DNA from 4 places in the Planctobacterium sp. AWM4_229 genome. Region 1 is predicted to be linked to each of the others. Evidence: predicted binding sites of a transcription regulator. Region 1 holds the regulator's gene; each other region holds the start of a gene.
The links. Region 1 encodes FNR, which switches genes on or off when oxygen is low (the NO sensors DNR and NnrR bind a similar motif). Its sites were predicted from a motif close to TTGATCTAGATCAA; they were not measured.

Region 1 (7,746 bases):
CGACAAACCGTTGCATTTCCAAGAACTGACGAAGTTATTTTGGAGCCCTGATGTATCAAACGGCGCAGGGCCATTGTTTTCATTGCGATGAAAACATCCCCCAAGGTGAAGTTTACACGGCGAACATATTAAAAAGTGACAGACACTTTTGCTGTCCCGGTTGTAAAGAAGTCGCCCGCTCAGTCGTAGAAGCGGGCTTGGAAGATTATTACAAGTTCCGCACAGAGCCCGCCGCAAAAGCAGATGCACTTCCCACCGAGTTGCTTCAGCAAAATCAAATTTACGACCTGCCTGAGCTTAGCGACGAATACATCAGCAACAATAAAGAACTGGCAGAAGCGCAGCTAACAGTAGAAGGATTAAACTGCCCCGCTTGCGCATGGCTCATTGAGAAGCGACTCAACGGCCAGGCTGGCGTTCGTCAGGTAGGTGTTGATGTCAGTGCCAGAAGAGCAACTGTGCGCTGGTTTAAGGACCAACTGAGTTTAAGTCAGGTTCTCAATTTATTCGCTGAGATTGGCTATCGAGCACGGCCTTTTCAACCTGATCAACACGAAGCCATATTTCAGGCTGAAAATAAAACCTTTCTGAAAAAGCTAGGCCTTGCCGGGTTATTGACAATGCAAGTCATGATGCTTGCTTTTGCCTTATATTTTGGTGTGTTTGGTAATCTGGACAACGAGACTCGTAACTTTTTACATTGGGTAAGCCTGGTACTGAGTACGCCTGTGGTGTTTTATTCCGGCTCAGTGTTTTTTATTAGCGCCCTCAATGGACTCTCTGCGCGTACACTCAATATGGACCTGCCCGTTAGTATTGCCATTTTCATTACCTGGTGCAGCAGTGCATGGGCAACCTGGCATGAGTATGGCGAAGTTTATTTCGAATCCATTTGTATGTTCATCTTCTTGCTCTTAATAGGTCGCTATTTTGAGCATAGAGGTCGACAAAAAGCAGTGATCACAGGCAACAATATCACCAAGCAATTACCGCAATTTGCAAGACTCATTCACGACGACAATGCGGCGCATGAAGTACCAGCTAAATCCTTAAAAGCGGGACAGCAAATCTTGATAAAAACCGGCGATACCGTTCCGGTTGATTGTGTTTTACTATCAGATGCAGCTGAGCTGGATGAAGCCTTGCTGACCGGCGAATCTTCCCCTGTGGTTAAAAGTAAAAACGATGCGCTTTATGGCGGTAGTATCAATATTTCAAACCCCATTAATGCTCGGGTCTCAGCGACTTTAACCAACTCTACTATTAATCAGATTAGTCGCGCACAGGAGCTCGCCTTTTCAGAAAAGCCTCGGTTTGCCATTGCTGCAGACAGGTTAGCCGGTATTTTTGTTACGTTAGTATTGATAATTTCGGTCCTTACCTTCAGTTATTGGTATTACGCATCACCACAAGATGCGCTCTGGATCACAGTATCAGTATTAGTCGCCACCTGCCCTTGTGCACTGGGTTTGGCTACTCCTACGGCTTTTACGGCCGCTATGAGTAAACTCAATGAAGTGGGGTTAGTGATAAAGCGTACGGACCTGTTGGAAACCATTACTAAGGTGGATGTTTTTGCCTTTGATAAAACCGGGACCTTAACCAAGGGAACTCCGGGCATCGTTAACTGGAAAAACCACAGTTCCCTTGCAGATGAGCAGGTTCTGAGCATTGCTGCATCATTAGAAGAACACTCCGAGCACCCTATCGCCAAGGCATTTACAAGTGATGAAAAGCTAACTTGTTCAGGCATAGAAGTTCACCCGGGAGCCGGTATCGAAGGACAAATCGACAAAGAGAAATACCGTATTGGTAATCCGGAATTTACCACACAAAATCCCAATCAATTAGGTGCCGATGTTTATCTTGCTCGTCAGTCAGGTGATAACTACGAGCTGATAGCGAGTTTTTCCTTAGAAGATGCACTTCGAGAAGCCGTGCAGTCATTTTTCAATAAATTCCAAAGCAAAAACACATTGTTACTCAGCGGTGACAATGAACGCAAAGTGTCTGACCTGGCCACAAAGCTCAAACTTGCTGGTTTTCAACACAGCATGAAACCAGAGCAAAAATTAGACTACCTACAAAATTTACAGCACAACGGTAATATTGTACTAATGGTTGGTGATGGCGTTAATGATGCTCCGGTACTGGCTGGTGCTAATATTTCCGTGGCCGTAAATGGCGCCAGCGACTTTGCTCAAAATGCCGCGGATATCATTATGCTGAAAGACAACTTCTTTGCTATTTCAGCACTGTTATCAGTTGCCCAAAAAAACCAACGCATTATCAAGCAAAACTTCGCCTGGGCATTGGGTTATAATTTATTGGTATTACCTTTTGCAGTTTCCGGGCTATTACCTCCTTGGGGTGCAGTCATAGGTATGTCGTTGAGTTCACTCATTGTGACATTTAACTCGCTTAGAATTAGCAAGAAAAAAGAGACTTGATATGAGTATTATTTACGTTTTGATCCCCATTGCCATCATTCTGGTGATTGTGGCCATCGCAATTTTTTTCTGGGCTGTAAAAAGTGAGCAATTTAAGGACCTGGAACGCCACGGTCACAGTATTCTGTTTGACGATGACATTAAAGACGCCCAAGCCTCACGACCTAAAGACAAACTCTAAGTGCTACCAGAATTTGCTGCTGCCTTTCTCATAGGCATTGCTGGTAGCGTGCATTGTAGTGCCATGTGCGGAGGTGTTATTGCTGGATTAAACTATGCAATTCCAAACAACAAACCACTGCTACCTTACGCTTTGTCTTACAATCTGGGACGTATCCTGAGCTATGGTGCGGCGGGTCTAATAGCGGGTGCGCTAGGCCAGGTATTCAGCCATCAAATTGGCTCAGGCATCGCGCTACTTAAACTACTCAGTGGCATTATGCTTGTGTTACTTGGGGCTTATATCGGCAACTGGTGGCGAGTGCTTTCAAAGCTTGAATCAGCAGGCGCACGGTTGTGGCGCAAGATATCCCCCATCGCAAAACGCTTCGTTCCTTTTAAAACACCATTGCATGCACTGCCCTATGGCCTGATCTGGGGCTGGTTACCCTGTGGGCTGGTATATTCAACACTGGCATGGAGCATGGCAACAGGTGATGCCGTAAATAGTGCGTTTTTGATGATGTGTTTTGGTTTGGGCACATTACCTGCCACCTTATTACTGGCGCTGTCCGCTAAACAATTGCTGGCTGTGACACAAGCCCCCCGAACAAAACAGATAATTGCACTGGCACTTGTTGCTTATGGTGCCTTTATCATTGCACAAAGCCTACAGCATCATTTATAGTACGCTTAAATTATTGCAAGGAGCCTTTTGTTTAAATGGTAAGTCAAGCTCGCTATCCTCTAAATTGTCAAAACTGCAGTTTCAGTCAACTCTGCTTACCGTTTAATTTAAGCAATAACGAGCTAGATAAACTGGACGATATCATTCAACGCAAGCGCCCCATTCAAAAAGGCGAGCGTTTGTTTGAAACCGGCGATAAGCTTACCTCCTTGTTCGCCGTCCGTTCAGGCTCCTTTAAATCTTATGCCATCAGTCAAAGTGGTGAAGAGCAGATCACGGCTTTCCATTTACCGGGTGAAGTTATTGGTTTCGACAGCATGTCTGAAGAAGCACATCAAACTGTAACTCATGCGCTTGAAACCTCCATGGTATGTGAAATTCCCTTTGCTACGCTAGACAATCTAGCTGATGAACTGCCCGCCCTGCGCAAACAACTGATGCGCTTAATGAGTGCTGAAATTAAACAAGACCAACAGATGTTTATGTTGCTCAATCAACGTACTGCCGAAGAACGTTTGGCCTATTTTTTACATTCGTTGTCGCTGCGCTTCAATCAACGTGGTTTTTCCGCCACCCAATTTCGCTTAACCATGACTCGTAGCGAAATCGGCAACTTTCTCGGTTTAACGGTAGAAACCATTTCTCGCTTACTATCTAAATTCAACAAGGAAGGTTTGCTTTCAGTGGAAGGTAAACTTATCAATATCCTTGATACGCAACTGCTGGAAGAAAAAAGTAAAACCTTCTCTCCTGAATGCAAGTGAGAAAAATCAGCACCTAATTGATCCAGAACAAGGCTCATAGTGGCAAATTTTTGATGCTTTTCTTACACTAAGAGTGTTCGTTTATTACATCAGGAAATGGCTATGAGTGGTTTTAACAAAATTTTGGCTGTTATTGATCCGACCCAGGAGCAACAAAAGTCGCTGGCGCGAGCGCTTGAATTGGCTAACAAATGTGACGGAAGCGTCACTGCGTTTCTCAGCATCTACGATTTTTCTTATGACATGACGACTATGTTGTCTGTTGAAGAACGTGAAATGATGCGACAGGCGGTAGTTGATGATCGCACGGAGTGGTTGGTGGGCATGATTGAGCAACAATCCAATGCCCAAAGCGTCAAAGTAGATGTAAAAGTTGTCTGGCACAACCGTCCTTATGAGAGCATTATTGTGGAGGCCATGGCAGAGAACTATGATCTCATCGTCAAAGGCACGCAGCAACACGACACCTTAAAATCAGTCATATTCACCCCCACCGATTGGCACCTGTTGCGCAAAGCGCCAGTATCCGTATTACTGGTTAAAGATCATGCCTGGCCGGAAAATGGTGTTGTTCTTGGTGCGGTCAATGTCGGCACAGAAGACGAAGCTCACCAATCACTGAATAAGCGCATCACTGAAACCTGTAAAGACATGGCTACCGTTCTAAAAGGCCATGTGCATCTGGTGAATTCCTTCCCCGGCACACCCATTAATATTGCTATTGAGATCCCCGAATTCGACCCGCAAACCTACAATCAATCAGTCAACGATCATCATGTTGCCTGTATGAAACAACATGCTGAAAATTTAGGCGTGGATGTGGCACATTGCCATGTGAAAGAAGGTTTACCGGAAGACGTGATCCCAGCAATCGCGAAAAAGTTTGATGCAGAACTCGTTGTTATCGGCACGGTTGGCCGTCAAGGTATTTCAGCCGCGCTGATTGGCAATACCGCTGAACATGTCATAGATATGCTGGACTGCGATGTATTGGCTCTCAAACCCGAAGGTTTTGAATCCCCAGTAAAGCTCTAATAAATTAAACGACTTTGCAATCTCCCACAGTAGCAAATATGTTACTTTGGGGGATTTTTGCGTTATACTCTGCCGCCATTTTTACAGCATGTTTTTCATACAAGTATAGAGTAGCGGTCGATGTCCGAAGCAGTTAATCACCTCACTAAAAGTAAACAGCAATACAGTTTCAACAAATTGCAGAAACGACTGCGTCGTTGTGTTGGAAAAGCCATTGCCGACTTCAATATGATTGAAGACGGTGACAAGGTGATGGTGTGCTTATCGGGTGGAAAAGACAGTTATACCCTGCTGGATATTTTGATGTTCTTGAAAAATATCGCCCCTATCCATTTTGATATCGTGGCGGTGAACCTGGATCAAAAACAGCCAGGCTTCCCTGAGCATGTGCTACCGCAATACCTGGATAAAATCGGCGTCGAGTATTTAATAGTAAACGAAGATACTTATTCAATAGTCAAAGAAAAAATCCCAGAAGGTAAAACCACCTGCTCTTTGTGCAGCAGGCTAAGACGCGGCATTTTGTACCGCACAGCACAGGAACTTGGGGCCACCAAGATAGCTTTGGGACATCATCGTGATGACATGCTGGAAACCCTGTTACTCAACATGTTCCATGGTGGCCGCATGAAGTCTATGCCGCCCAAGTTGGTGAGCGACGATGGCAAGAATATCGTTATTCGTCCACTAGCTTATGCCAGTGAAAAAGATATCGCCAAATACGCGGAAAAAATGGAATTCCCAATCATTCCCTGCAATCTCTGCGGCTCACAGGAAAATCTGCAGCGTAAGATGATTAAAAACATGCTACAGGACTGGTCGAAACAATATCCGGGACGCATTGAGAACATGTTCCGTGCACTGCAAAATGTCACCCCATCCCACCTTGCGGATCCCAATTTGTATAATTTTGTCGACATCAGCACTACGGGCGAAGTCCCTGAAGAAGGTGATATCGCTTTTGATACGCCGGAATTTACCGATCCAGCGGTTGAATCAACGAATTCAGAAGTTGAAACGATAGAATTAAGCTAGGGTATAAATTAGGTATTAATCTGGCATCAACGCAGTGATCTGCTTGATGCCGCTCAACTGAGTATCAGCCAATAGTCGCTGAATATCCTCTTGTTTTATCTGCCAATGTTCACCATCAAACTTTGCAATGGTGGCAAAGGCTTTGGGTACAGTGTTGGGTTCGGTAAAGGTAATTTGTAGCCCCTCAGGCGATGGCATCATAAACGACAAAAAGCCCCCCATTTTGTCAAAGAATGCCTCAAAAGAATGAAAATAGCTCAGCAGCTGCGAAGCATTGACGGGCTCGGTTAACGACTCGGGTTTCACTTCCAAAAGCACCGATAAATCACATTGGTTTTGGGGCTCTTCTAACTTGACCAGTAATCTGGCCTTAGCCATTTTTAACGCTTTTTCATTGGGCAATACAAAGCGACGATTCGCCTGAACCGGAACATCGATATCTTTTTTATCAGTATCAATCAACACAGATGATACCTGACACAAATCTTTGCTTTGCACGTGTAAAAAGCCAAAGGCGAACTGTAGGGACTGTAGTTCTTCACCGTTTAGTTTTCTCAGGTGACTATAAAAATCGGCGTACTCAAGGTGCAACTCACCTGCCTGGAGAGAGTTACTACTTAATCCAATTACCAACAATAGAATCCATCTAACCATTTTCAACTGTTTGTTCCTGTGCATAGTTCATATGTTTTCGATTTACGCGGATCATGGCTTGAAGCTCTTCCACATAAGCCTGGCCGCGCTCTGAGTAATGCAACAACCCCTCAGCCAGCATTTCAGCGGTAATAGGTTGCTGTGTTTTGCGTAATACTGCGCGTATATAGCGCAAATCCTGGTAAGCAAAATGTCGATTTAGGGTATTTAAGTATTTGGCCACCCCTTGGGACAAATTCCTGTATTTAGCCACTTCATGATTCATGTCGTCGTCCCGCTGGCGCGGCACAAAACCACAACCTTTGCGATAACACCACATACCAAAAAAGTTATAACCCTGGCGCGCAAAACGAGATGTTCCCCAGGCTGACTCATTAGCCGCCTGAACCAATACCAGTTCCTTGGGAACAATGTCGACTTTAGTCAGTAGCTTGTCAAAAAAAGTGGCGCTAAGCCCCGGAAACTTAACATTGTACTCTTGCGCTAGTTCCGCCAGGCGTTTGTGCTGTGCGGGACTAAGCGCATCAGCTTTTTGACCTTTGGCAAGCCATAAACTTTGTAATGCTAAAATAAATGTACGTTGCGACAGTATGATTTCATTTTGCTTTTCTATCTCTGGTAACAGATAACTGAAAAACGCGCGCTTTTTCTCTGTCACCTGCTGAAAAGATGCAAAATCGGGGATCGGCTCCGCCGTGACTAACCGAGTAGTAACGGCTTCTGCCGGTGGTTGGGGGGGCAGCAGGAACGGATATAAAAACGCAACAACACCTATTAATGTTACGCCTCCAATCCACAACCGAGAACGCAATGACTTATGCATTGAAGTGGTCGTCTTTACCGCTCTGATCAAGTGTTTTGAACTCAGAAGATTGAGCTTCTGCGGTTGTCATAACTTCACCTTCTGATTGCGAAATCGTTTCTGCACTTTGTACTCCAAAGATATCCCGATACAAAATCC
Region 2 (7,746 bases), on a different contig from region 1:
TTGGGTGATAAGTGAGGATATGGTCAATTTCAAACAGAAAACCATTTTTCACATGGACAGACGCAACCAAATGGCCGAGTGCTGGTTAGTGGATGATCTGTCGCAAGGAGCCCACCTGATTCACTTTATTGAAAAGGCTAAAATCCCGTTAAAACGCTGTACAAGTGTATCTGCCGCCCGCACATGGCTAAGTCAATACGGCATCGATTTCTGACAAAACGCCATCCGTCAGTTTAACCGACAGGTAATAGCGGCTTAATCTTAACGTCACACAATGGCGTTAATCTGCTAAGCCCAGCAACAGTTAATTAGCAGTATGATCCCCGCCTGGTTCGATATTACCATCCACAACAAAGTGATTTGTGTGACATTAAGAGGTGATTGGCACCCCGCCATCGACTTGTGTTACATGTCACAGCTCAGTGACACAATCAAACAAGTAAACCGGAATACATGGTCATTGCTCGTGGATATGCGTGACTGCCATATCCACGCCAATAATATCGCAGGCCAGTTTGCCAACAGTCTCGATACCGACCGCCGCAATCAATCTCAGGAAGTCTGGCTTGTGGATCGCGCTGACCAAGGAGACTTTTTACTTAGCTTTGGCAGTACCAAGCAGATAAAGGTTCACAAGTGTTTTTCAGTTAAAGAAAGCTGTAATTTCTTACAAAAACATGGCTTTGATCTGCCCTTACAACTGTTTGATAGCGAAGCACAACAGCGCGCCTTGGCAATTTGATATACACTCTTATGGTTGATCATTAAAACCGGAGTTGCCCCACCATGAATGCCCGCAAAAAAACGCTAATTGGCTTAATCTCAGCGCCTTTTCTGCTCATTCTGGTGATCATTTTTGCTTGGGATGCCAACTGGTTTAAGGGACAGGCAACCCCTTATCTCGAAGATGTCGAAAGCCACAGTATCAGCTTTACTGTTATCGAACACAGTTTGCTAACACCAGGGAAAATAAAACTCAATGACATAAAACTTGCTGGTCCAATCGCCAATGGTGACATAGGGACGCTAATCGCGGATGTCAATGTGCTGGATGCCTTCAGCAAAAACATAGTGGTCAACGAAATTCGCCTTCTGGCACCACGTATTGACATCGATATGCAGGCGCTCGACAGCTGGTTAGCGACACAAGCAGAAAATTCCACTCCCGAACCACAAGGTAAGCCAGAACCGTTGCCGGTCAATCGCATCATCGTCAAGAAAATCAGTATTGAAAATGCCAGCTTCCGAGACACCTCAGCCTTGCAACAGTTTCTGATTGAGAACCTTACGCTAACTCTTAAAAACCTGAACATCGCGGAGAATGCTGAAATAGTCCTCTTGCAGGATAAGGCTCCGATTAACGCGAATCTCAGCGTTGCGAACATAAGCGCGCAAGGGGCAAACTTTGGCCAGATCGGTACAGATATCATGGCTACCGAAAAAACCATCAATATCCAGCGCTTTGAACTGAACTCCCAAACCTCGCAGCTCGCACTTTCGGGGACCATTAAAAATCCGAAAGAACAAGCCGATATTCAACTGGCGATAGCAGACAGCAAGCTAAACCTGGAGGATTTCGCACCACTGGCACCAGAGCTTCCCATACCGTTACAGGGCTTATTAAGCTTGGCGGGTAACATCAATGCACAAGGCGAACTGACCAATCCACAAAGTCTTATTGCCAACCTTTCCAGTGAGTTGAAGATGAGCCTGGACACTGCAAAAAGCCTGCTGGATCTGGAGTCGATTATTAGCAGTGAGCAAGGCGAGAAAGTCATCAAACTGCAAATTAATGACAGTCAAATCAATATGGATGAGTTTCAAGGTTTGCTGAAGGATTCGCCAGTGCTCCCTTCAGGCAATATAAAACTTTCAGGATTATTGGATACTCGCGGCCTACTTGAAGATCCACATAGCCTGTTGCAAAGCCTTTCCGGTGATTTCGCCATTGGCCTGAATAACGGAAAGCTTACCGGGATCGACATCAATAAAATTGTGAAAGGCTTTAAAGACAGTAAAGAAAGTGACTGGAAGGACGTTGGCAGTTTCCTGGTGACAGGCCCTATCGGGATTTTAGCTGCAAATATGTTTGATTTGGGTGCGGGAGCGGCTACCTCTGGTGGTGAAACACTGATCCCTCAATTACAAGTGAATGGTGCTATGGATAAGGGCGCAATCCTGTTTAAAAACACGGCGTTGGCCACCGATGAATATCGCCTGGCGTTTGATGGTCAGGTAAATCCCGGTCAAAAGACCTTCAAGGACTTTACCTTTGCACTGCTAGACAAAGCGGGTTGCGCAGATATCAAACAAACGCTGAACGGCGCTATGTCCAATCCCTCCAGTGCCATAGCGCAATCTTTGTTAGACTCAGCTATAGCCCCTATTTCCGGTTTGCTTAAAACCCTAAAAAACTCAGCTTCGCAGTGCAAACCGTTTTATCAAGGTGAAGTAACGCACCCCGCAAGCTAGTGTCTATGCTTGCAGGGTAAAAATAATTACACTGCACCTGAGATTAAGCGCTTACTTTCCTCAGCGAAACCCGCGCCAGCCTCAGCATAAAAGTTGAAAACATGGTCTATGCCAGAGCGTTCCAACTTTTTGCGATCATCACTATACCGGGCTATAGCGGCTATTTCGCCGTCAAAACCCGCAGCTTCCAATTGCTCGTAAACGTTAATTATGTCGTCCGTGGCAGGTAAAGCCAGCATCACCAAGCGAATATGTGACAGTTCAATAGACTCCCAAAAGTCGATATCTTCGGCATCAGCGCAAATCACCTGGTAGCCCTTTCTCTGGAGTGTTTCAATACGTTCACTTTCAGCATCAATTCCCCAAACGTCATCCCCCATGGTATGACGCAATGCCTGGTAACTGCCCTTGCCCACTCGTCCCATACCCACCACTAAAACTTTGGCGTCTCCCGGTTGAGCATAGTGATCTTCTGCCAGGCGAGTATCGGTTTCCAATTTATTAATCCAGGATTTTTTGCTGGTATAGATACGGTGGGCGTGGCGATAAACGATACTGCTGATCACAAAGCTGATGGAAACCGCGATGGCTAAAATAACCAGCCAATGATCTCCCAACCAACCGTTTGCCACCGCCAATGCGGCGACGATCAAGCCAAACTCACTGTAATTGCTGAGGGACAAGCTACTCAGAAAAGAAGTACGGCCGCGCAAATTTAATCGTGTCATCAAGAAGAAGAAAAACAGGAACTTGCAAGGGATCAAGATGCAAATGAACGCTGCCATCGCCAGCATTTCAAGGGTGGGTAAGGCAGTAAAGCCAATGGACAGGAAAAAGCCAATCAGGAATAAATCTTTAAAACCCATTAGCGCTTTGGACAGCTCAGAGGCTTTCACATGACTACTGAGTAACAAACCAAAAATCAACGCGCCCAAATCGCCTTTAACCCCAACCAGGGTAAACAGCTCATAACCACCAAGCGCGAGGAAAAAGCCGGTTAAAGGTAACAACTCACCGTGCCCCGCTGCATGGATTAGTCTATCCAACAGAGGCTTAATCAAGGGCAATGCCAGCAGGGCCAAGGCGTAGATAGAGGGAATTTTGCCTGTAGCCAAAACCAAAAATACCACAGCCAGAATGTCTTGCATAACTAAGATGCCAATGGCCAATTTGCCATGGCGAGTTTTCATTTCACCGCTTTCTTCCAGTATTTTGACGATACAAACCGTGCTGGAAAAACTCAGGGCAAAACCCAATAAAGCGGCGGTTTTTAAATCGAGTCCAGCAAAATAGCTCAGGCCAAAAGTGGCGTATAGCAAGCTGAAAATAGAAAACAAACTCACCCACAGCACCATGGGCCCTGCGGTACCGCCCCAGACCTCAGGTTTAAATAACTGTTTTACGTTAAGCTTTAAACCAATGGTAAACAGCATTAAGGTGATGCCGAGATTAGCCAGAGTTTCCAGCCCGGCAGCGGGCTCCATTCCCATATAATTTAAAATGAAACCGGCGCTGAGAAAGCCGATTAAAGGGGGTAACGATGCAAGGCGGCAGGCCAAACCACAGGCAAACGCAAAAAATATCCAGATAAAATCCATAGCCCTTTTCCAATAACTCGATCGTGTAAATTTGTCGAGCACTAGTATATTCAAAAACCCCCTGGTCAGGCTAGCGGGTAACCCCGGACAATAGAGATAAATATCAGTAAAAATAGAGATTTATGATCGACATCAAAAAATCCGAATTTCCGGCGCTTTAGAATTGTAGTCATCAAAAAGAACACGACAGCAATGGAGCTAAACACTATGAGCATTGAAAACCACAGCCTCGCCGCAGAATTACCGGAGTTTAAAGATCAGATCCACAATTTGAAGATGAACGACAATCACTTCCGTAATCTTCACGAAAAATACAATGACGTTGAGCATGAGATTCATCGCATTGAAGTGGGTGCTGAAAATACGTCTGACGATTATCTGCACGAGCGTAAGAAAGAGCGTCTGTTATTAAAAGATGAGCTGCTGGCGATTATCAAGAAAAGTCAGTAAATGGTGCGGGGCCTGCATTCATTCAATGTAGGCCTATGACCCTTTGCGGATATTGTCGTACAGGACGGCACAGGTTTTGTTAAGGGAAAGCACTCTGGCAGCCAGGCCTTCTATAATCTTATCTTTTATCTTGTCCTTCATGCCCAGAGGAAACTTATTCATTTCTTCCTGAGTTATGCGCATCAGGATACAGTCTTCATGGACTATGACGGTAGCAGTGCGAGTTTCGCCCAATATAAACCCAATTTCACCCAAGAAACTCCCGCCTTTTAACTCTCGGATAAAGTTCTTCTTTTTGTCGTAAACATCCAATATGCCGGTAAGCACCAAATAAAAACTTTTATCATCGGGCTCCCCCACCTGCATGATGGTCTCATCGCGCTCACCAAACCAGAAAAGCTGTTCCGATTTGGTGAGACTGGCGATATCAAACTTAGAAATGCCCTTGAAAAAGTCTAACCGTTGAATGACATCAACAGCTTTTAATTTTGATTGGTAGGACAGCGGCTTCATAATTATTTAGTAAAATTAACCCGAGATTCCATTAAAGGTTGTAAAGTCAGATAAGTCTGTGTTTTGAGCAAGTTCACCATTACTAACCCAATTTACAGCTTACCTTTGCAGTGACAGTCAATGCACTGTATACAATAATAGGCCAAGTTCAAAGATTGTAGTAAGCAGTTTTTTGCCCAATCAGTGATGAACTAGCCTACTGGATAATACTAAAACGCTTAGGGTTTACTTTGCTGCACAGATTTCGACATCCATTGCCCATCAGGAAGCCGCTTTTATTAGGTATTTTCGTTTTCGTTGCTTTCAGCGTTGGCTTGCTGTTTGATTCTAAACTGGAAACGCGGTTTGATGCTTTTTTCCATGATGCAGCAGTCGTCCACAACGCCGGAAATGAGTGGCAACACGTTAGCCTCGTAGCCTTGGATCCCGGTATTCCGGGCTTTGTCAGTCGCCGCCAGACACTCCCGCTCTATGCGCTTGCGGCACAACGTGTGTTCGAAATGGGTGCCACTGCGGTATTTATGGATGCCGTTCTGTATGAATATGATCATCGCACCAGCTATGCAACTTGTATCGAGAAATACCAACAAGATGGGCTGCCTAATCAATTTCGCTGGCAAGCCTCGGCCAACCTTGTGCCCTTTGACAATTTAAGCGAAGCGCAGTTTCAACGCTTTTTTATTGCGCGCCCTCAGTTTGCCGAAAACGACGACTTCATCACCATCAACCTTTTACAAAATTACTTTGGCGAAACGCTATTGCCAGTGGATTTTTTCCAGCTGGAAAACAATACTCAACAGTTGCACAGGCTCATCGCAGACGCATCGGTACACAAACGCAGTGAAGGTGCCTTCAACGCCTCATTTCGTTGGATGAATTTGGCTGAGCAGGCGGTGATCCCCAAAGTGACGAAACTGCAAGGCGAGCGCTTAAAGCTGACACCGGACCTTAGTCATACAGAGCAATGTGAAGATAAACCTTGCAAACGAATTCGCTTTTCTCATCCTAAACAGCAGTTTTCTGAACGCCCGGAACAGCCCCTCACTCCACTGAGTGAACTGGTTTCCTGCGCGCCTTTCACAGCCACAGCGGATATGCAAAAGCGCTTTGAAAATCGGGTGGTGATATTGCAGTTAACTGAGCCTACAGAAGCCACCGATATCAAAGTAACCCCAATGCTTTCGGCTTTTGGCTCACCGCGCCAGTTTATCTCTGGACCTCAGTTTTTAGCCGATGCGGTAGAGACAGCAATGCAAGGCGATGCACCAGTGAGACCCGCTTTGGGACAACGCCTCTTGTTACTATTGGTCAGTAGTTTCATCGGCGTACTATTGGGCGCTTATGCGCGTACCGTTATTGCGTTAATGGCACCAATATTGGTATTAGCTGGCAGTTGTTTTCTATGTTTTGTTTCAATACCCACACAGCTATGGCCAGTTGCAGCCAGTGTAGCCAGTGCAGGGATTGGCACTGTATTGGTTTTAGCGACACATATTTCCCTGGGAACCGCTAAGGCCAAACTCATGGCGCAATACATTCCCCCTCAGATACGCAGTCTATTGCTTAAGTACAAAGGCGATAAGAAGTTTGTGCACAAGCATATCGATGCCGTCATTCTAATGAGTGATATCGCCAAGTACTCCAATGTGACCAGTGAACTGAAAGATCCCGCCTATGTGTTTCACTTGTTAAATCAGTACTTTGAAGAAACCACCTTGTCGACACAAAATCAGTACTCTGGTTGGCTAGAGTCTTACGTGGGCGACATGGTGTGTTTTTACTGGCCTGTTCATCAAGGCACCTCCTTGATTGAACAGCAGCGCCTGGCCTTGCGCGGCGCGATAGATATGGCCCGTAGGCAACAACATTTTTTTAATACCTTGGCGGAAAACAAAACCTTTGAAATTCCAGCAGAAACGCTGACCACTATCTCTGGTTTTATCGGCGCGGGTATCGGGTTAACCAGCGGCCGGGTTATGATGGGAAATCTGGGGCCGCAAAACGGGATCCAGAAATTTGGCTGCTTGGGGGATCCCCTCAATTTGGCTAGCCGAGTTGAAAGCCTGACTCGCTATTTTAATACCGAAATCTTGATCACAGAAGACTTGGTAAAGCCTGCCCAAGAGCTTGAGCTTGCGGTTCGCTTCATCGCTAATGTCGTGGTAAAAGGCCGCAATGCTCCCATTGGAGTTTATGCTTTGGGAGAGCGCAACGACCCGCGTTTTGCTCCGCAAAAAATTGATGCCTGGCTCGGCTGGCAAAAGGCTTTTCATGAAGGTGCGGCGCCCCCATGGCACGACAATCTCAAAGATTTCACTCTGGACAAAGCCACACTTGAGCACTGGCAAGAACAAGGTTTGTGGGATGCGAAACAAACCTGTTATTTGCTCAAAGAAAAATAGTGCAAATACGGGGATTAATGACAAAAAATGAACTTTGTGCAGTTATAAATTCATCATCTGTGATAAAGCATGACTTTTGACATTCAGGCAATGATTTTAGCCTGTGATTAGATATACTCATAAACAGTATCATGCAAACGGAATCGGCCTGACTATGCTGAGCAAATCGAAACTCACCCTCGCTTTAAGTAGCGCATTGTTTGGTGCTACAACATCTGCACAAGTGATCACTGATGGTACTATGGGTGAAGCAACCGACCTGTCAGGCCCCAATTACACCATTGAACAGTCTTTAGGCACATTAAGTGGCA
Region 3 (7,746 bases), on a different contig from region 1:
GAGCTGATTGTGACGGAAGGCAAGGTGCGCGTCGGAAAACAAACTGAAAACAATGACAACCCTTTGCAACCCCAACAGATAAGATTAAAAGACAGCTTGCCTGCATTGGAGCAAGGACAAAAAACGCTGCTCAGTGAGCAAGCGCTGGTCATAGAATCGGTAGCCAGCTCAGAAATAGACGCGGCATTATCCTGGCAACAAGGCAATCTGGTATTTCGCGGTGAGCCACTGGCACAGGTTTTAGCCGAAGTAAGTCGTTACAATGCAGTAAAATTCGAACTGACCAACCAGCAGCTCAATCAAATTCAAGTGGCGGGCCTGTTTAAAACCAATGACTTGTCGGGCTTTTTAAGCGCCTTGCAACAAAACTTTGATATCCAGCATCAACGCACTGCTGACAATCGTATCCTGTTGCGCCAGGGCAGTTAATGGCGCAACAGCATCTGGTCACACCAGTAGATACCACAGTTTATTTATTAAACTGTGGTATTGTCCTTTAGAAACCGCTTTCTTGACATCAACCTGAGAACCAAAACATGGCAGAACACAATAATAAAAACAACTCGACACAGGACAGTGTCGCCCCGGCTGCACAAATCGCCGCTGCAGAGGAACAAGCCGTTTCCGTTGCTTACGTTATCTTTATTTCTGCGGTCGCCGCCATTGGTGGCTTCTTATTTGGCTTTGACTCAGGTGTTATCAACGGTACGGTTAGTGCTCTGGAGAAAGCGTTCAACGCCAACGATGTGGCCACCGGATTCAATGTAGCCTCGGTTTTACTCGGCTGTGCACTGGGTGCACTGTTGGCGGGTCCCATCGCCGATAAAGTTGGTCGTAAACCCGTGATGATAATCACCGCGATCATTTTTGCGGTGAGTGCATTCGGCTCTGGTATTGCCGACAGTTCTCCAGAATTTATCTTTTACCGCTTATTGGGCGGCCTGGGCGTGGGAGCAGCCTCTGTGTTAGCGCCCGCCTATATTTCTGAAGTGGCTCCGGCAAGTTTGCGCGGACGCTTAGCTACTTTGCAACAGATGGCGATTGTTTTGGGGCTATTCGCCGCATTTTTAAGTAATTTTACCATTGCATCTTACACTGGCGGGGCCAGTGAGGCAGGTTGGCTGGGGATTGATTCCTGGCGCTGGATGTTCTGGATGGAGATCATTCCTGCCACGCTGTTTTTTATCGGCGTGTTATTGATCCCGGAATCACCGCGCTTTTTAGTGGCGCAAGGTGAAGATAACGAAGCCAAAGGCGTATTCGAACGCATCGCACCCGGCGTCGCGACCGCCCAAATCGATGAAATCAAACGCTCATTAAAGAGCGACCACAAACCGGCATTGCGTGATCTCTTTATCGAAGGAGGCCGCAAAATTCACCCCATTATCTGGGTGGGTGTCGCCTTGTCAGTATTCCAGCAATTTGTGGGGATTAACGTGGTGTTTTATTACGGTGCGGAGCTATGGCAAGCAGCGGGATTTGACGAGTCGCAATCATTGTTTATTAATGTCTTAGGGGGTGTTACTAATGTAGCTTCCACCTTTATCGCCATCGCCCTGATAGATAAAATCGGCCGTAAACCCCTGTTGCTTATCGGCAGTACCGGTATGGCCATTATGCTTTCCATTCTTACTTACCTGTTCAGTACTGCAGGACTGGACGAAGCCGGAAAACTTGCCTTGACCGACGCCAATGGCACCTTCGCTCTGGTGGCGGCAAATCTCTATATCGTGTTTTTTGGTATGAGCTGGGGTCCGGTAGTCTGGGTGTTATTGGGTGAAATGTTCAACAACCGTATTCGCGGTGCCGCACTGGCACTGGCCGCCAGTGCACAGTGGCTGGCCAACTTCTTGGTAACCATGACCTTCCCCATCCTGCTCACCCAAACCGGCTTAGGTGGTGCTTACGGTTTGTATGCTTCCAGCGCCCTGATCAGCTTATTCTTTGTGCATCGCTACGTTAAAGAAACACGCGGCAGACGCCTGGAAGAAATGTAATAGCGACTGGCAATCATAGACAGAAGGACCCGGACGGGTCCTTTATTTATTTAACGTGAGTTGCCACAAAACTATCCAACTGTGCCACGGACCGGATCACATGCATTGTTTTATCGCTGGTTAGCGTCTCCAGTCTTTGCAAAAATTGCACGTTCCAGAATTTCGGACAAAGCTTTAAAACCTTGTAACTTTGTAAAGTCCCATGCCAAATCGAGCTCCCTTCGGGCCAACCTTCTGGTTTTTTAAACAATCCTTTCAAAAAGCGTTTTGTCACCAGCCAATAAGTCGTTGTGTAAGGTAAATCAATATAAATTACTGTATCGGCGGCTTCTAATCGCTTGTTAAAGGAGTGCAAGGAATTCATGGGCCCAAATCCCTCAATGATCCACTCTTGCGCAGCAATGATATTTTGATGAATCGCCTCATAGTCGGCGCGCTCAATTTCCGCACCATTGGCCTGATACAAAATTGAGTCCAGGGCATAAAGCTTAATACCCGTCGCCGCAGCTAACTTTTTGCTAAGGGTGGATTTTCCGCTTGCGGGTTTACCAATGATGGCGATTTTTTTCATCTTGCTTCCTCCATGTTGCCCAAAGGCGGAAACAAAAAACCCGCCTGCCGGGCGGGTTTGATATCGATTTACGACAGCACAAATCCCACCATTCCTAAGGAATGATGATAAAAATTCGAGCTATCGGTAACAATTTAACAGTGTTCATGTTCTTTATAGTCGTGCAGTCGCAAGGCAATGTCAACGGCTCACTGACCACCATCAAATCAACAATGTATCAGGGTGTTTCTGCGCTGAAACTTTGCCTTACGGTAGTTAGACTACTTTGGAAAATCGTTGGGCGGCTTTGTGTTTTGCCATATATTCATCAAACACCATGCAAATGCTGCGCAGTAATAAGCGCGAATCCGGGTGTACTATGATGGCTTGTTCCGTCAACTTGATGAGATTGTCCTGTTCGAATGTCTTTAACAAGTCCAGTTCCGTTGTAAAGTGCTCAGCAAAGCTCACTTCAAACAACTCCTCCAACTCCCCAATGTCCAGGCGCAAATTGGTCATCAATTGGGTGATGATATAACCTCGGAGCTGATCTTCTTCAGACTTTACCAAACCTCGCTCAATGGCGTGTTGCTGTTCGTCCAACATTTGATAATAATCCGCGGGATTTTTACAATTCTGGCTATAGACGTTACAGATAGAGCTAATGGCACTGACACCAAACCCCACTAAATCCGTATATTGCAAAGTGGTGTAGCCTTGAAAATTACGTCCAAGGCGCTTTTCATTGAGGGCAATGGCCAGCTCATCTCCGGGCTTAGCAAAATGATCTATGCCAATCATTTGATATCCCGCCTCAGTGAAGCGCTCAATGGCAAGACGCATCAGCTTTAACTTATCTTCCGGACCGGGCAACCAGCTATCTTTGATTTTGCGCTGTGCAGCGAATTTCTGTGGCATATGAGCATAGTTAAACAAGGAAATTCTATCGGGATTAATGTTTAAAACATCTTCGATGGTTTGCTCAAAACCCAGCGGGGTTTGCAATGGTAGGCCATAAACCAGATCCAGATTGATGGACTTAATACCGGCTGTTTTTGCGCCCTTGCTTAAACGAGATACCAGTTCAGTAGGTTGAACTCGGTTGATGGCAATCTGCACCTGCTTATCGGTATCCTGCACCCCCATGCTGATTCGATTTACCCCCAGAAACGCCAGTCCACGGATGTATTCAACAGTGGTTTCCCGAGGATCGATCTCCAGACTAATTTCTGGTAACTCATCCAGGTTATAATGGCTTTTAATCGTCGATAGAATGTCTTTAACCTCTTCCAAAGACAGCATTCCCGGGGTACCACCCCCAAAATGAATTTGTATCACATGATGATTTTTAAAAAGTTCTGAACGCAAGATTATTTCTTTTTTCAAATAATCAACATATTGCGCAATCTTGTCCCGATTCCGAGTGATGATCTTGTTGCAACCACAGTAATAACAAAGGCTGTGACAGAAAGGCACGTGAATATAGATAGCCAGCTCCGGGTTCGCCGCCAGCAAAGCCGCTTTGCGAAACTCTCTGTCAGTGAACTCAGTGTTAAACTCTAATGCTGTAGGATAAGAAGTGTAACGAGGCCCCGACATGCCATATTTGTTGAGCATTGACTGATTAAAAAGCCCATCGTGTTGACCTTGCATAACATCCACCTTATTAAAGCGCCATCTGAAAAACGTGAAAACGGAGGCTGAAAAATACCAGTAAGGTGGCTTGAGAAGCTTAATCTAAATCAAATTATGCAATGTTAACGAGTAAAAACGCTATATCCCAACGGATACCTGTAGTCACAAATCTTCAGGTAAATATTAATCCCACTTAACATTTACTTTGGAAACACTTTTGGCGCATAAAAAAGCATTAAAAGAGATAAATATTTTCTATAAAAATTGCGTGATTTTCAGGCACATTTCGCTACAATCTGCGGTCCAAATTATGACGCTCAGATGACAAAACAAAATTTCGGAATCTGAACCTGGTTTAGCAGTTTTATACAGGAATAGTGTTGCAATGGCGGCAGCTGTCTTTAATTTATCTGATATTAACAACCTGATGCGCGAGCTTCAGGGTGATGTGGTGTTGTACCCAACTTTTGAACATATTTTTATGGAAAGCCTATATCCGGATGGCATTATTCTGGATGCTTATGGGCGTACCCAGGCTCAGGCAGAAGCCGCGGAAGAAAAATTCCGTCCAGATACCAGTCGCATAATCACCGGTAAAATCCCCAGAGCGCTGATCATGAAAAATGACAAGGGACTTTACATCTGTAACAATTTGAAAGACGAATTAACACCATTCAGACGCGGCGCTATCGCGTTTGCGAAAGGTTGTAACCCGATTACCGATGACGACTGGGCCAAATATACCCGTCAAATCGCGCCGGGTGAGATCAACCAAATTATCCCTATCGCCGATGTTGTGGCTGCTATCCGTGCCAAATCAGACACCTTGGTGGTGGAAATTGGTCAGCAAAGCCAATCTGCGGCATAAGCCTCTTTAGCAGCGCCTGGTTGTCAGCGCTGCTTGCCAACTCTCCTTAATTCTGATGCCTCTATTTCGCTTCCGCAAGGCAAAAACACATCAAAAAGCTGAACTACTTTGGCAAGAACAGTGTGTCCAGATTACGCGAAAGGCGATGAAATCCATTCGCCTCAAAGTACAGCATGATGGGCAACTCAATGTTAGCTGTCCGTATCAGGTAACGGATGCGCAAATCAGGGATTTTTTAAACCAAAGACTCAACTGGATTACGCAACAGCAGCAACGACTAGCCAGCTCTCAGCAACAAGTTGAAGCCACAAATAATGCCCGAGCCATGTGTTTATGGGGACAGCAATACGCCTTTGAAAAAAGCCCGTCAGCAAGTCGACATTATAAAATCCATCACGATGAAGCGGCAATCTACCTGCCCCGACTACCCGTAAACAACGAGGCAGCAACCATAGTGCGGCAACAAATCTGGCGCGATGAGCTAAAACAACTCATGCAAACTTTATTACCCCAGTGGCAAGCTGCTATGAATGTTGAAGTGGCTTTTTGGAATGTAAAGAATATGAGAACTAAGTGGGGCAGTTGCAACGTTACCAGGCAACGTGTCTGGCTAAGCTTGCAATTGGCTCAATATCCCCAGCAATGTACTGAAATGGTACTGGTTCACGAATTGACTCACCTTTTAGAAGCCTCCCACAACCAGCGCTTTTATCAACTAATGGATAGCTTCTTGCCAAACTGGCGAGATGCGGACTCGCTGCTGAAACACCGAACTTACCCACATTAAGGAACATAGGTGTTCTCACTTAGCCATAAAATAAGATTATTGTGAAGTAAGCCACAATCCTGCCTATTCGGTGGGATTTTCCATTGCCGATAAACAAAACACATGGGTATGATGGGTAATACAAAGTTATCCAATGCGATAACTGTGTTTGCAACAGGCTATTGCCAGAAGTTCTCAGGCAAAATCCAGGTTTTACGCCATACTGTTGAATAGGTATCGCGCAAGATCGGGTGGCAAGATGCACTCGAGTGACAACTTACTGTACCCAAACTTCAACTCACGGGATTGCTTAAGTGTCTGATTTAAATAACCAATATGATGTGAAAGACGTGGAATTTCTGGATAATTTTTTAACACACTGTACCGTCAAAGAATATCGCCGCCACGCGGTGATTGTGCGCCAGGGCGAACACACACAAAAGCTGTATTTTTTACTCAAAGGCTCCGTATCGGTTATTCGTCAGCATGAGGACGATAAAGATATTGTGTTGGCATACCTGAACCAAGGCTCTTTTTTTGGCGAGATGGGTTTGTTTGACGACAAGTCGGAGCGCAGTGCCACCATTCGAACCCGCACTGTGTGTCAGATTGCTGAAATTGCCTACGACAAATTTGAAATCCTGGCGCGCAGTCGCCCCGATATTCTCATGGCGATTTCCAAGCAACTAACCGCGCGTTTGCGCAAAACCTCCAAAAAAGTCACGGACCTGGCTTTTCTGGATGTCACAGGTCGGGTTGCTGGTTGCCTGCTGGATTTAATCAACCAACCGGATGCCATCACCCACCCCGATGGCATTATGCTCAAGATTACACGTCAGGAACTCAGTCGGCACGTTGGCTGTACGCGAGAAATGGTGGGTAAAGTACTCAAAAGTCTCGAAGAGCAAGGATTGGTCACCTTTGAAGGCCACAGCATAGTAGTACTGCAATAAATATCGGATTTTTTTAATCCAGGTGTCGAAATTCGTTCATCCGGTTCGTCAGGGTATTGAAACTTTGCATTAAACTGGAGATACCTGATGAGCAATTCATTTCAACCTAACCACTTTTCTTGGTCAGAACTAATGACCACCTCCCCTGAACAAGCTACCGAATTTTACGGTGGCTTATTTGGCTGGCAATTTGATGTCATGGATATGGGCGGCGAGAACTATTACGTTGCCTCTCTAGATGGCGAAAAGATTGCTGGTATCATGGCAAAACCCAGTGAAATGCCAGCACCTGGTTGGGGCCAGTACGTGACAGTATGCGATATTCAGGCAACAGCGGAGCAGGTAAAAACCTTAGGTGGTACGTTACTGACGTCCCCGACTGACATTCCCGGTGTCGGCAAGTTTATCGTATTTCAAGATCCGCAAGGCGCTCTGCTTTCTGCTATACAGTATGTAGAACAATAGGGAGTGTATTGACGTGAAATACTTATTGATGATTTACGCCAACGAAGCTTGGGAGCAGGCGCAGCCCGAAGGCTGGGATGAGGCTCTGGTGAGCCGATATATCGCCGTCGCTGAGGATCTGCAAAAACAAGGGGTGTATCTGGATGGACGCAGGCTGGCCCCCGTCGAGACAGCCACCAGCGTGCAAGTTCGCAACGGTGAAACGCTGATCTCTGATGGGCCTTTTGCAGAGACCAAAGAGCAACTTGGGGGATTTTTCCTGGTGGATTGTCGCGACCTGGATCACGCCACGGAGGTGGCAGCCATGATCCCCAGTGCTGAATATGGCACGGTAGAAGTGCGCCCGTTATTTTATCAGGACTAATGTGGTAAACAACGACGCTACAACTCTCGCGCTAGAGCAGTTATACCGCCAGTATTCGCAACCCATACTGGCGTATATCATGAGCCTGGCACAGGATTTAGATATCGCTCAGGAAATCTGGCATGAGACATTCTTGCTGGCCATGCAA
Region 4 (7,746 bases), on a different contig from region 1:
CAGGCTACTCGAGACGAGTTTTTACGACTTATCGGCAAGTAATTTTTTCTGCCTAATCTCAATCAGAAACGGCCTGCATTGCCAGGTCGTGTGCCATCTCAAGCGCATTTTCCATTTCCGTAAAATAATCCGGTTCAATACCTGTTTGATGCCAGTTTTCGCCGCTGACAGGGTCAATGGGAATGGCATGAGCCAGGGTAAGGCGCGAGTGTTTACTCAACGGCACTTGTTTGGTGAGCAACGCCAATCCCATAGTATTCATACCCACTACTTGTGCCATATCTTGCTGTTGCAACGTATAAGCAAATAGCTCCCACGTACCCAACACAAAGGGCGAAGTCAGGAGCCAGGTTTTTCCTCTCCAGTTTTTTAGCGAAGGGCTTTCTAAAGGAATGTTGCGCAAGTTTTGGCTTGTGCCTTTTAGTTGCAGAGCACTAATAATGGTTTCTGGCACTAACCAATAGCTTAATAATCTTTGAATTAATGGCAGGTTAGCTTCACCACTTTGACGAATATCCACTATGAGTGCGCTGCAAGACGAAAGCTTTGTTATCGCGTACTGGATATCGGGCAACGACTTTAAATCCAGGAAATTTCCGCGCAGATTCAAGTAACCTACATTGCCGGGTAAAATTTCACTTTCGATTGTGTAGCTATCAGGAAAGCCATCCGGGGCAGCCGTATTCGCAGTGCTTAATTTTCTATTGTTGAAGTGCAGTTCAAAGTTACTGTCGCCAGTGGCCGAAACCAGCAGTTGTTCCAGTTTAATTTTTAACATACCGAATGGTTTGTCGTCAGCAAATTGCCCATTGTGGTTTTGGTTGCCTAGTGCTTGTTCAACAGCACTAATTTTGTCCGGAAAGACGTAGTGCTGACGCAATGCTGGCACCAGGTTATCCAAAGTTTGGGTTATTTCCTCTTTGGCTATGATGAGTTCACTGTGTTCTGCCTGAAGGGCAGAAACGCAGAATAAGGAAAGAAAACACAACCAAGGTAACGCTTTTAGCATGTATTACACCGACAATTAACTAAGCTCTTTAGCTGGTGTCTTCCGTTGCAATTGCAAGTGCTAATGCCCCGGCATATTTTTTTGAAAGGTATCAAACTGCTGGGGTAGAAAGTCAACCAGCTCCCCTGATAGCTTAACGTACTCCTGAAGTGTGCTGGAGAGTGACTTTGCCAGTACGGGTAACTTCTGCTCAAAGTCTTCAGCATTTCGCTCTTGTGCCTGCTTAACGGCCATGTCGGTATCAGCAAAAGTAGTAAACATTTTTAAACAACGGGTTAAGCGTTTGGAAAACTGTTCCGAAGCCTCAGGTTCGGCTTCCATCATGGCTTGCCACGCTTCCTGCCAGACCTTTTCCAATAAACCATGTCCGGCGACAAGCCCCTGCATCCACAAGGCCAAATTGCCGTTACTTTCCGGCTCAGGACTAAAGTGGCAATCGGCAGGCAGGTTGACTTTATTGTCTCGCATGGCTTGCAATTGCTCCTTTAGCAGCTGCATAAGGATATTAGCTACTTTATCCACCTGCTGAGAGTTGATCTCTCCTCCGGTTTTAACCACCCATGGAAACCATTGTTCTGGCATGGGGATATCCGGGCTGGCACAGACGGCAAACAAAAGTCCTCTGATATAGACGGGGGATTGAAATATTTCTGCATTGTTTTGCCACTGGTAAAACTTTTCCAGCGCTTTGAGGCTTTCGGGTTGTAACATGGACTGGCTCATTTGTTGGCTAGTTAAAGTGTTTTGTATTGCGTAAGTTCATAGATCCAAGGCATGTGCAAGACTTCAATTTTGACCACTTTGGGTTTGTCTTCATCACTGATATAGAAAATTTGAGAAGGTGCACCACCAGATAGTTTGACCTTGTAGGTGTCAAAGCTACCGGCTGGTACAGTCACTTTTTCTTTACCCAAAGGAATATACTGGATTTTTCGTTCGGAAAACTGATAGGTATCGTACCATTTGAAGGTGAAAGCTTTGTTGTTGTCCCAAAATGGTACTGTCATGATGGCAGTAGTACGCTCTATTGAAGTCAGGCCTGAAGCATTCTCAATGCTTTGCCGCCCCTGTAGTTTATAGACAGCCCGAGAAATATCAGAGTAGCCGTAAATCACTCTGAAATTATTGTTTGGACCTTCTTCCCGCCATTCCATGTTAATGTCTGCGGCTCTGCCCATTGAGCCTGTCAGGCGCATGGAAATAGGTAACAAATCCTCTTTTTTAGCCACCGCTTTTATCGTGGCATCCACATTAAATTTTTTATTGCGGGTTACTTCTGTGAGTAATACTTGATTGTCTTGCACCTTCACTGTCTGGGTTGCGGTACCGGTTTTTTGTCCGGAAAACAACATGTTGAATTGCGACTCAAAGCTGTGTAATTTTTGTTTGTTGACCTTAATTTTAGCCAGTTCCGGTTTCTTCCACTCAACATATTGATCCACAGGACCTAATGAAAAGCTGCCGGGATTGATGGCATACAAGGTCCAGTTATATTCGTCTTCATCAATGTCTGGCTGTGGTTGCCCGGTTAGTCGCCAGGCCAATTCTGGAGTTGTATTACTATGACCCACTACCAGGGTTTTGAAATCAGACGCCTTTATCGACTCTGCCAACTGCGCTAAGTTTCTTGGATCATAGAGCTTCACCGTTAAACCCAACGCCGTAGCTAGCGGCTCGGCGGTTTGTTTAGTGCGCTGATAATCTGAGCTATAAATAACTTGAATACCCTTGTCTTTCAGGGCGTCCCGTAACTTTTTGGCTTGTACCCAGCCCTTTTCTGTGAGTTGTGGATCTTTACTGCTATCCCGCTGTTTTTCCATGTGTCGCACCAGATAAACATCGGCGTCTCTAATGTGTTCGTATTGGGCTATGGCCGGCCATGTCAACAGTGTGGAAATGAGCAGGATAGAAAATGACAGAGTTATTTTGAGTGAGTACTGATTCATGAGGTTTAGCAATTTTTGATTCTGACGTTACTATGACAAAAAAAAATGAGGACGTCATAAAAAGCTGAAAAATCCTGTTTTTTCAGTGGCTTTTTTACTTGCTTGGGTGCTGAGGATATAGATTTTGTCAGGCTGATGACCATGCTCTGTTTAGTCATGGCCATCAGATCATTAATAGTGGGGAGGCGGTTTGAGCCGGGCTCTTTAAGAGCTATCTGTTTAAGCGGGCGATGGTTTCTTCCAGCATGCTTCTCGGGCAACCAAAGTTGATCCTGAAAAAGTCTGGGTCAGCAAAGTCTGCACCTGGTGACGGCCCGACACCTTTGTTTTCTGCCCAGGTTTGGGGTAATTCGACACCAAGTTTGCTACCATCAATCCAGGCCAAGAACGTGGCCTGAGGCAACAACATATTCAGCCCTTCGATTTGATTGATCTGTTGGTATAGGTATTCACGGTTGCCTTTAAGGTATTGGAGCAAGGTGTCGTACCATTGATCGCATTGAGTGAAGGCGGTTTCGGTGGCCACCAAACCCAATATGGTCACCCAAGGCACGATGCCCATCATGGCTTTATTGAAATTCGCTCTTAGCTTGGCATCAGGAATAATGGCAAATGAGGTGCCAAGTCCGGCGACGTTAAAGGTTTTACTGGCCGCCATTAGGGTGACACTGTTGCTTTCAAGTGCTGGTATCGCCCCTGCTGGCAGGTGCGTGGCATTGTCATCTAATACCAGATCACAGTGAATTTCATCGGAGATCAGCAATACCTGGTTTTGCTCACAGATTCGGGCAATCTCAGCCAGTTCTTGTTGCGTGAACACCGTGCCCGCCGGATTTCCGGGATTACACACGATAAATAGCTTGCAAGCAGGGTCTTTCGCGGCTTCTTCAAGAGCATTAAGATCGATGGTCCATCGCTCGTTTTCAACAATGGTGGGGATATCAACGCGCTCTAATTGATTGATCCCCGGGGCCGCTAACAATGGCGGGTAGTTAGGCGTTTGCACAATGACTTTATCTCCGGCTTGGCAATAGGCCTGACATGCAACATTGAAGGCGGGTACAACACCGGGCGTCCATACAATCCATTCTGGTTTTATCTGCCAGTTGTGTTGCTTTTGTAACCAACGACATACCGCATTATTCGCTGGCTCGTAACGGGAAGGCAAATGATAGCCTAATAAGCCGTGATCAGTTCGAGATTTAATGGCATCTAAAATTGGCTGGGCACATTTAAATTCTGTATCGGCGACCCACATAGGGAAAATGTCTTTGCCTTCATATTTTTGCCATTTCAACGAATAGGTGTCACTGCGATCAGTTCGGATGTCAAAGTCGGATAGGGTATAGGGCATGGGAAAACTGCTATATCAAAATGGTTGTTATTAATGATTGCGCAACTATAGCTTTGGCCTGCATCAAAATACCAAGAATGTTGGGTTGTATATTATAACAAAGCCCGGATCACATCGGAGATACTAGGAATTACCGGTTGGTTGCGCACCGGGAACCAATTTTTGCACTTTATTGTGCAAACTGTTGGCGGTAAAAGGTTTGGCCAGAAAATCAGTCACACCCGCCTGAACAGCTCGGATCACATAATCCTTGGAAGCATTGCCAGTGACCATCAAAAAGGGAATGTCTTCACTTAGGATTCTCACTTCTTTCAAAAATTCCAGGCCGTTCATCCCCGGCACTTCCCAGTCACTGATGATCATTGCGAAGTATGCGGGATCTTTTTTAAAGCGAGATAACGCTTTAGCACAACTGGACTGAATATCTATGTCACCTAATTGCAGTTCCCGCAACATGTGACGCAAAAGCTCTTGAGTGAGCTCTTCGTCGTCAATCACCAAAATATTGGGACCTTTTGACATGGCCATAGTTTGATTTCTCCAGTGACTCGCGAATTTCCTTGGGAATCAAAGATAGCCTTAATCGCTGGCAAATTAAAGGGACAATTCTTTGATCACGATCAAAATGCACAATATTTGAACGAGGGATAATGACAGCAACTAAATAGCGGAGTGAACATCATGAGAGAAAGAGATAATGTTGGCGTTCTGGATACTGCAATTAGAGCAGTAGTTGCATGTGTACTATTAGCCTTGGCAATTGAAGGTATGTTCAGTGCGACAGTGAGTATTGTATTTTTAGTGTTAGGCTCTGCGCTGTTTGTAAGCAGTGCCACAGGTGTTTGCTTACTGTACAAAGCTCTGGGTATCGATACCTATCACTTAAAATACTGAGCAGAGACTATTGCAGTAATGAATACAAAAAACGGGAGCAGCTGCTCCCGTTTTTTTATTCGCTTTTTCGCTTACATTAGTGCGTAAACAAACACTAAGCTCAATGCCAGTCCTGATACACCAAAGAAACCGTATTCTACTTGAGAGCGTATAGCGTCGCCTTCTTTAACCGGTAAAAACGCCATGATCAGACTGCTCATACCGAGTGTAAACGCCATTAAAAATAAACCAAAAACAAACGCTGAGATCCACTCACCCATGTCAAAAACCTTATTTAATTTTTCACCTAGACTAATTATGCCCTAAAATCAGAGTATTGGCAGTGAGCCAGATCAAAAAACTTCGAATTTAACCTATTTCTGTCAGGAAAACCCATGAAAGTCGCTGTAATTGGAGCTGGATGGTTAGGCTTTTCATTATGTAAAGCATTACAAAAACAAGGTGTAGAGGTGGTTGCCAGCAAACGAGATAGCGAGCAGGCAGAAAAATTAACCTTTGAAGGGCTGGATACTTTTGAATATCAGCTAGGTGCAAGGCTCCCAGAGGCTTTAAAGTTGTGCAGTCATTTTGTGATCAACATTGGTGCTGGTCGAAGGGGGTTTCAAAAAGCGTTGTTTGAGCAGCAAATGCAAGAGCTTATGCAGCAATGTCTGGATACGGCTGATAAAAAACTATTGTTTATCAGTACCACCTCAGTGTATGGCGAAGCGAATCAGACATTTACTGAGGAAACGCTCCCAGATCCTATTAGTGACTCAGCCAAGGCCCATGTTGCGATTGAGCAATTTTTGCGAGATAAGTTTGCGCAACAATCCAGTATTTTACGATTGGCGGGACTCATTGCTGAGGACAGACACCCGGTGTATTACCTGGAAGGGAAAAAGGATATTACAGCGGCTCATAAGATGGTGAACCTGGTGCACAGGGATGATGCCATCGCTGCTATCAGGGCTATCCTTGACAAGCAGCTTTGGGGGGATGTGTTCCACCTGTGCGCTACTTCCCATCCGACCCGGCGAAACTACTATACTAAAGCGGCAGAATTACTGGAGTTAGTGCCGCCAGAGTTTTTGGATAACAGCGACCAGCCTGCAACCGGAAAATGCATTGATCCTGGCGTTACCCTGGAAAAGCTAGGACTTACTCTGCAATATGCCAGTCCCTTTGATATGCTGCCGCAAGAGGGTGAGTAGATACTCCGGGGAATCAAAAAAGGTCGGCATAGCCGACCTTTTTAATACATTAATAATAAGTTAGCCTATCAACCCGGCACCGAAATATTTCAGAGCTACGGTATTGATAAAGATTAACAACAGAATAAATGGAATAAAGGTGCCAATGGAAAAATCCACATATTTCTGGAACAGACTATTTTTGAATTCTGGCTCGCCCTCTTCCAACGCTTTGTTGAGGTTTGCCGATTTCCAGCGATAAACCACAAAGATACAAATCAGGAAGCCATTGAGTGGCAATATGGTGTCGTAAAATACATCATAGATGAGATCGAAGAAGGATTTCTCTGATCCCGCATAAGTAATAAAGTGAGTGGTAAAGTCCAGCATTCCGAAGGAAGTTGCTGAGATTGCGGCGAATACCACCATCGCTGCACCCAACAAGGTAAGCGAAGACTTACGGCTTAAATTTCTCTCATCCATAATAGCCGCATTAGGTACCTCTAAAATTGAAACCAGCGAAGTGATGGCGGCAAAAAATACCAGCAAGAAGAACACCGAACCGACTATGCTGGCACCCACGTAGCCGATAGTGGTTTGCAGGGCCAAAAATATCTTCGGCAGGAAGCTGAATATCATGCTTAACGAAGAATCACTCAATTCGGCGGTATTGGTGTTAGGGTTGAAAGAAAATATTGCCGGTAAAATCATCAGGCCTGCAATAAACGCGACCCCAGTATCCATTAAGGCCACCATTTTCGCCGAGCCTGGGATGCCATCACGCTTGCCCAGATATGAGCCGTAAGTGATCAGTATCCCCATACCCAGAGACAAGGAGAAGAAGGCTTGGGATAAGGCCGCGCTCACTACTGTCGCATTAATCTTGCTAAAGTCCGGCACCAGGTAGTACTCAACACCTGCAAAGGCGTTGTCCAGAGACAATACAAAAATAACCATCCCTACTAACATCACAAATAGCGTGGGCATGAGTATTTTTGCGGCTTTTTCAATACCTTGCTTTACCCCTCCCAACAGGATCAGGAAGACAATCGCGGTGACAATTGCCATAAAGGTAAATACCGTGCCAGCATTGACGAAATTATCGAAAAAGTCAGGTTCCGCTAGTTTCGCTAGATCCCCGGTAACAGAGAAATATAGATAACCAAAAATCCAAACCGTGATCACCATATAAAATACGGCAATCATGAAGGGAGTGATAATGGAAAGCCAACCAGCTATGTGCCAATGTTTTTCATTCGGTGCAATGGTTTTATAGGCACCTAGTGGATCTTTACGGCTATGACGACCTGCCGCCATCTCGGCCAACATCACTGGGAGGCAAATAAAGAATACAAATATGGCGTAAATAAG

Region 2: a site for FNR is predicted at 4,193-4,206, ahead of ACXAGP_RS10355 (HP1242/YdcH family protein). Genes of this name have one in related genera too.
Region 3: a site for FNR is predicted at 4,280-4,293, ahead of hemN (oxygen-independent coproporphyrinogen III oxidase). Genes of this name have one in related genera too.
Region 4: a site for FNR is predicted at 4,920-4,933, ahead of ACXAGP_RS11035 (YgaP family membrane protein). Genes of this name have one in related genera too.

Annotation. Positions count from the first base shown of each region.
Region 1 is NZ_JBSWWX010000012.1:27,022-34,767, reverse strand. It holds gene ACXAGP_RS20615 (FixH family protein) at 1-51, shown strand, start outside; gene ACXAGP_RS20610 (heavy metal translocating P-type ATPase) at 51-2,450, shown strand; gene ccoS (cbb3-type cytochrome oxidase assembly protein CcoS) at 2,452-2,631, shown strand; gene ACXAGP_RS20600 (sulfite exporter TauE/SafE family protein) at 2,632-3,297, shown strand; gene fnr (fumarate/nitrate reduction transcriptional regulator Fnr) at 3,333-4,061, shown strand; gene uspE (universal stress protein UspE) at 4,164-5,096, shown strand; gene ttcA (tRNA 2-thiocytidine(32) synthetase TtcA) at 5,217-6,131, shown strand; gene ACXAGP_RS20580 (DUF2987 domain-containing protein) at 6,147-6,785, opposite strand; gene ACXAGP_RS20575 (glucosaminidase domain-containing protein) at 6,778-7,608, opposite strand; gene ACXAGP_RS20570 (hypothetical protein) at 7,601-7,746, opposite strand, start outside.
Region 2 is NZ_JBSWWX010000004.1:238,567-246,312, reverse strand. It holds gene ACXAGP_RS10375 (hypothetical protein) at 1-214, shown strand, start outside; gene ACXAGP_RS10370 (hypothetical protein) at 365-742, shown strand; gene ACXAGP_RS10365 (AsmA family protein) at 787-2,472, shown strand; gene ACXAGP_RS10360 (cation:proton antiporter domain-containing protein) at 2,499-4,070, opposite strand; gene ACXAGP_RS10355 (HP1242/YdcH family protein) at 4,278-4,520, shown strand; gene ACXAGP_RS10350 (cyclic nucleotide-binding domain-containing protein) at 4,554-5,033, opposite strand; gene ACXAGP_RS10345 (adenylate/guanylate cyclase domain-containing protein) at 5,264-7,435, shown strand; gene ACXAGP_RS10340 (two-partner secretion domain-containing protein) at 7,590-7,746, shown strand, end outside.
Region 3 is NZ_JBSWWX010000002.1:176,899-184,644, forward strand. It holds gene ACXAGP_RS03895 (FecR family protein) at 1-429, shown strand, start outside; gene ACXAGP_RS03900 (sugar porter family MFS transporter) at 537-1,997, shown strand; gene ACXAGP_RS03905 (P-loop NTPase family protein) at 2,044-2,568, opposite strand; gene hemN (oxygen-independent coproporphyrinogen III oxidase) at 2,824-4,200, opposite strand; gene ACXAGP_RS03915 (DUF3085 domain-containing protein) at 4,568-5,050, shown strand; gene ACXAGP_RS03920 (YgjP family zinc-dependent metalloprotease) at 5,196-5,837, shown strand; gene crp (cAMP-activated global transcriptional regulator CRP) at 6,131-6,769, shown strand; gene ACXAGP_RS03930 (VOC family protein) at 6,857-7,234, shown strand; gene ACXAGP_RS03935 (YciI family protein) at 7,248-7,598, shown strand; gene ACXAGP_RS03940 (RNA polymerase sigma factor) at 7,600-7,746, shown strand, end outside.
Region 4 is NZ_JBSWWX010000004.1:393,147-400,892, forward strand. It holds gene folE (GTP cyclohydrolase I FolE) at 1-42, shown strand, start outside; gene ACXAGP_RS11010 (S41 family peptidase) at 59-1,009, opposite strand; gene ACXAGP_RS11015 (UPF0149 family protein) at 1,070-1,720, opposite strand; gene ACXAGP_RS11020 (SixA phosphatase family protein) at 1,744-2,955, opposite strand; gene ACXAGP_RS11025 (MalY/PatB family protein) at 3,167-4,309, opposite strand; gene ACXAGP_RS11030 (response regulator) at 4,433-4,837, opposite strand; gene ACXAGP_RS11035 (YgaP family membrane protein) at 4,991-5,203, shown strand; gene ACXAGP_RS11040 (hypothetical protein) at 5,275-5,463, opposite strand; gene ACXAGP_RS11045 (NAD-dependent epimerase/dehydratase family protein) at 5,578-6,396, shown strand; gene ACXAGP_RS11050 (sodium-dependent transporter) at 6,457-7,746, opposite strand, start outside.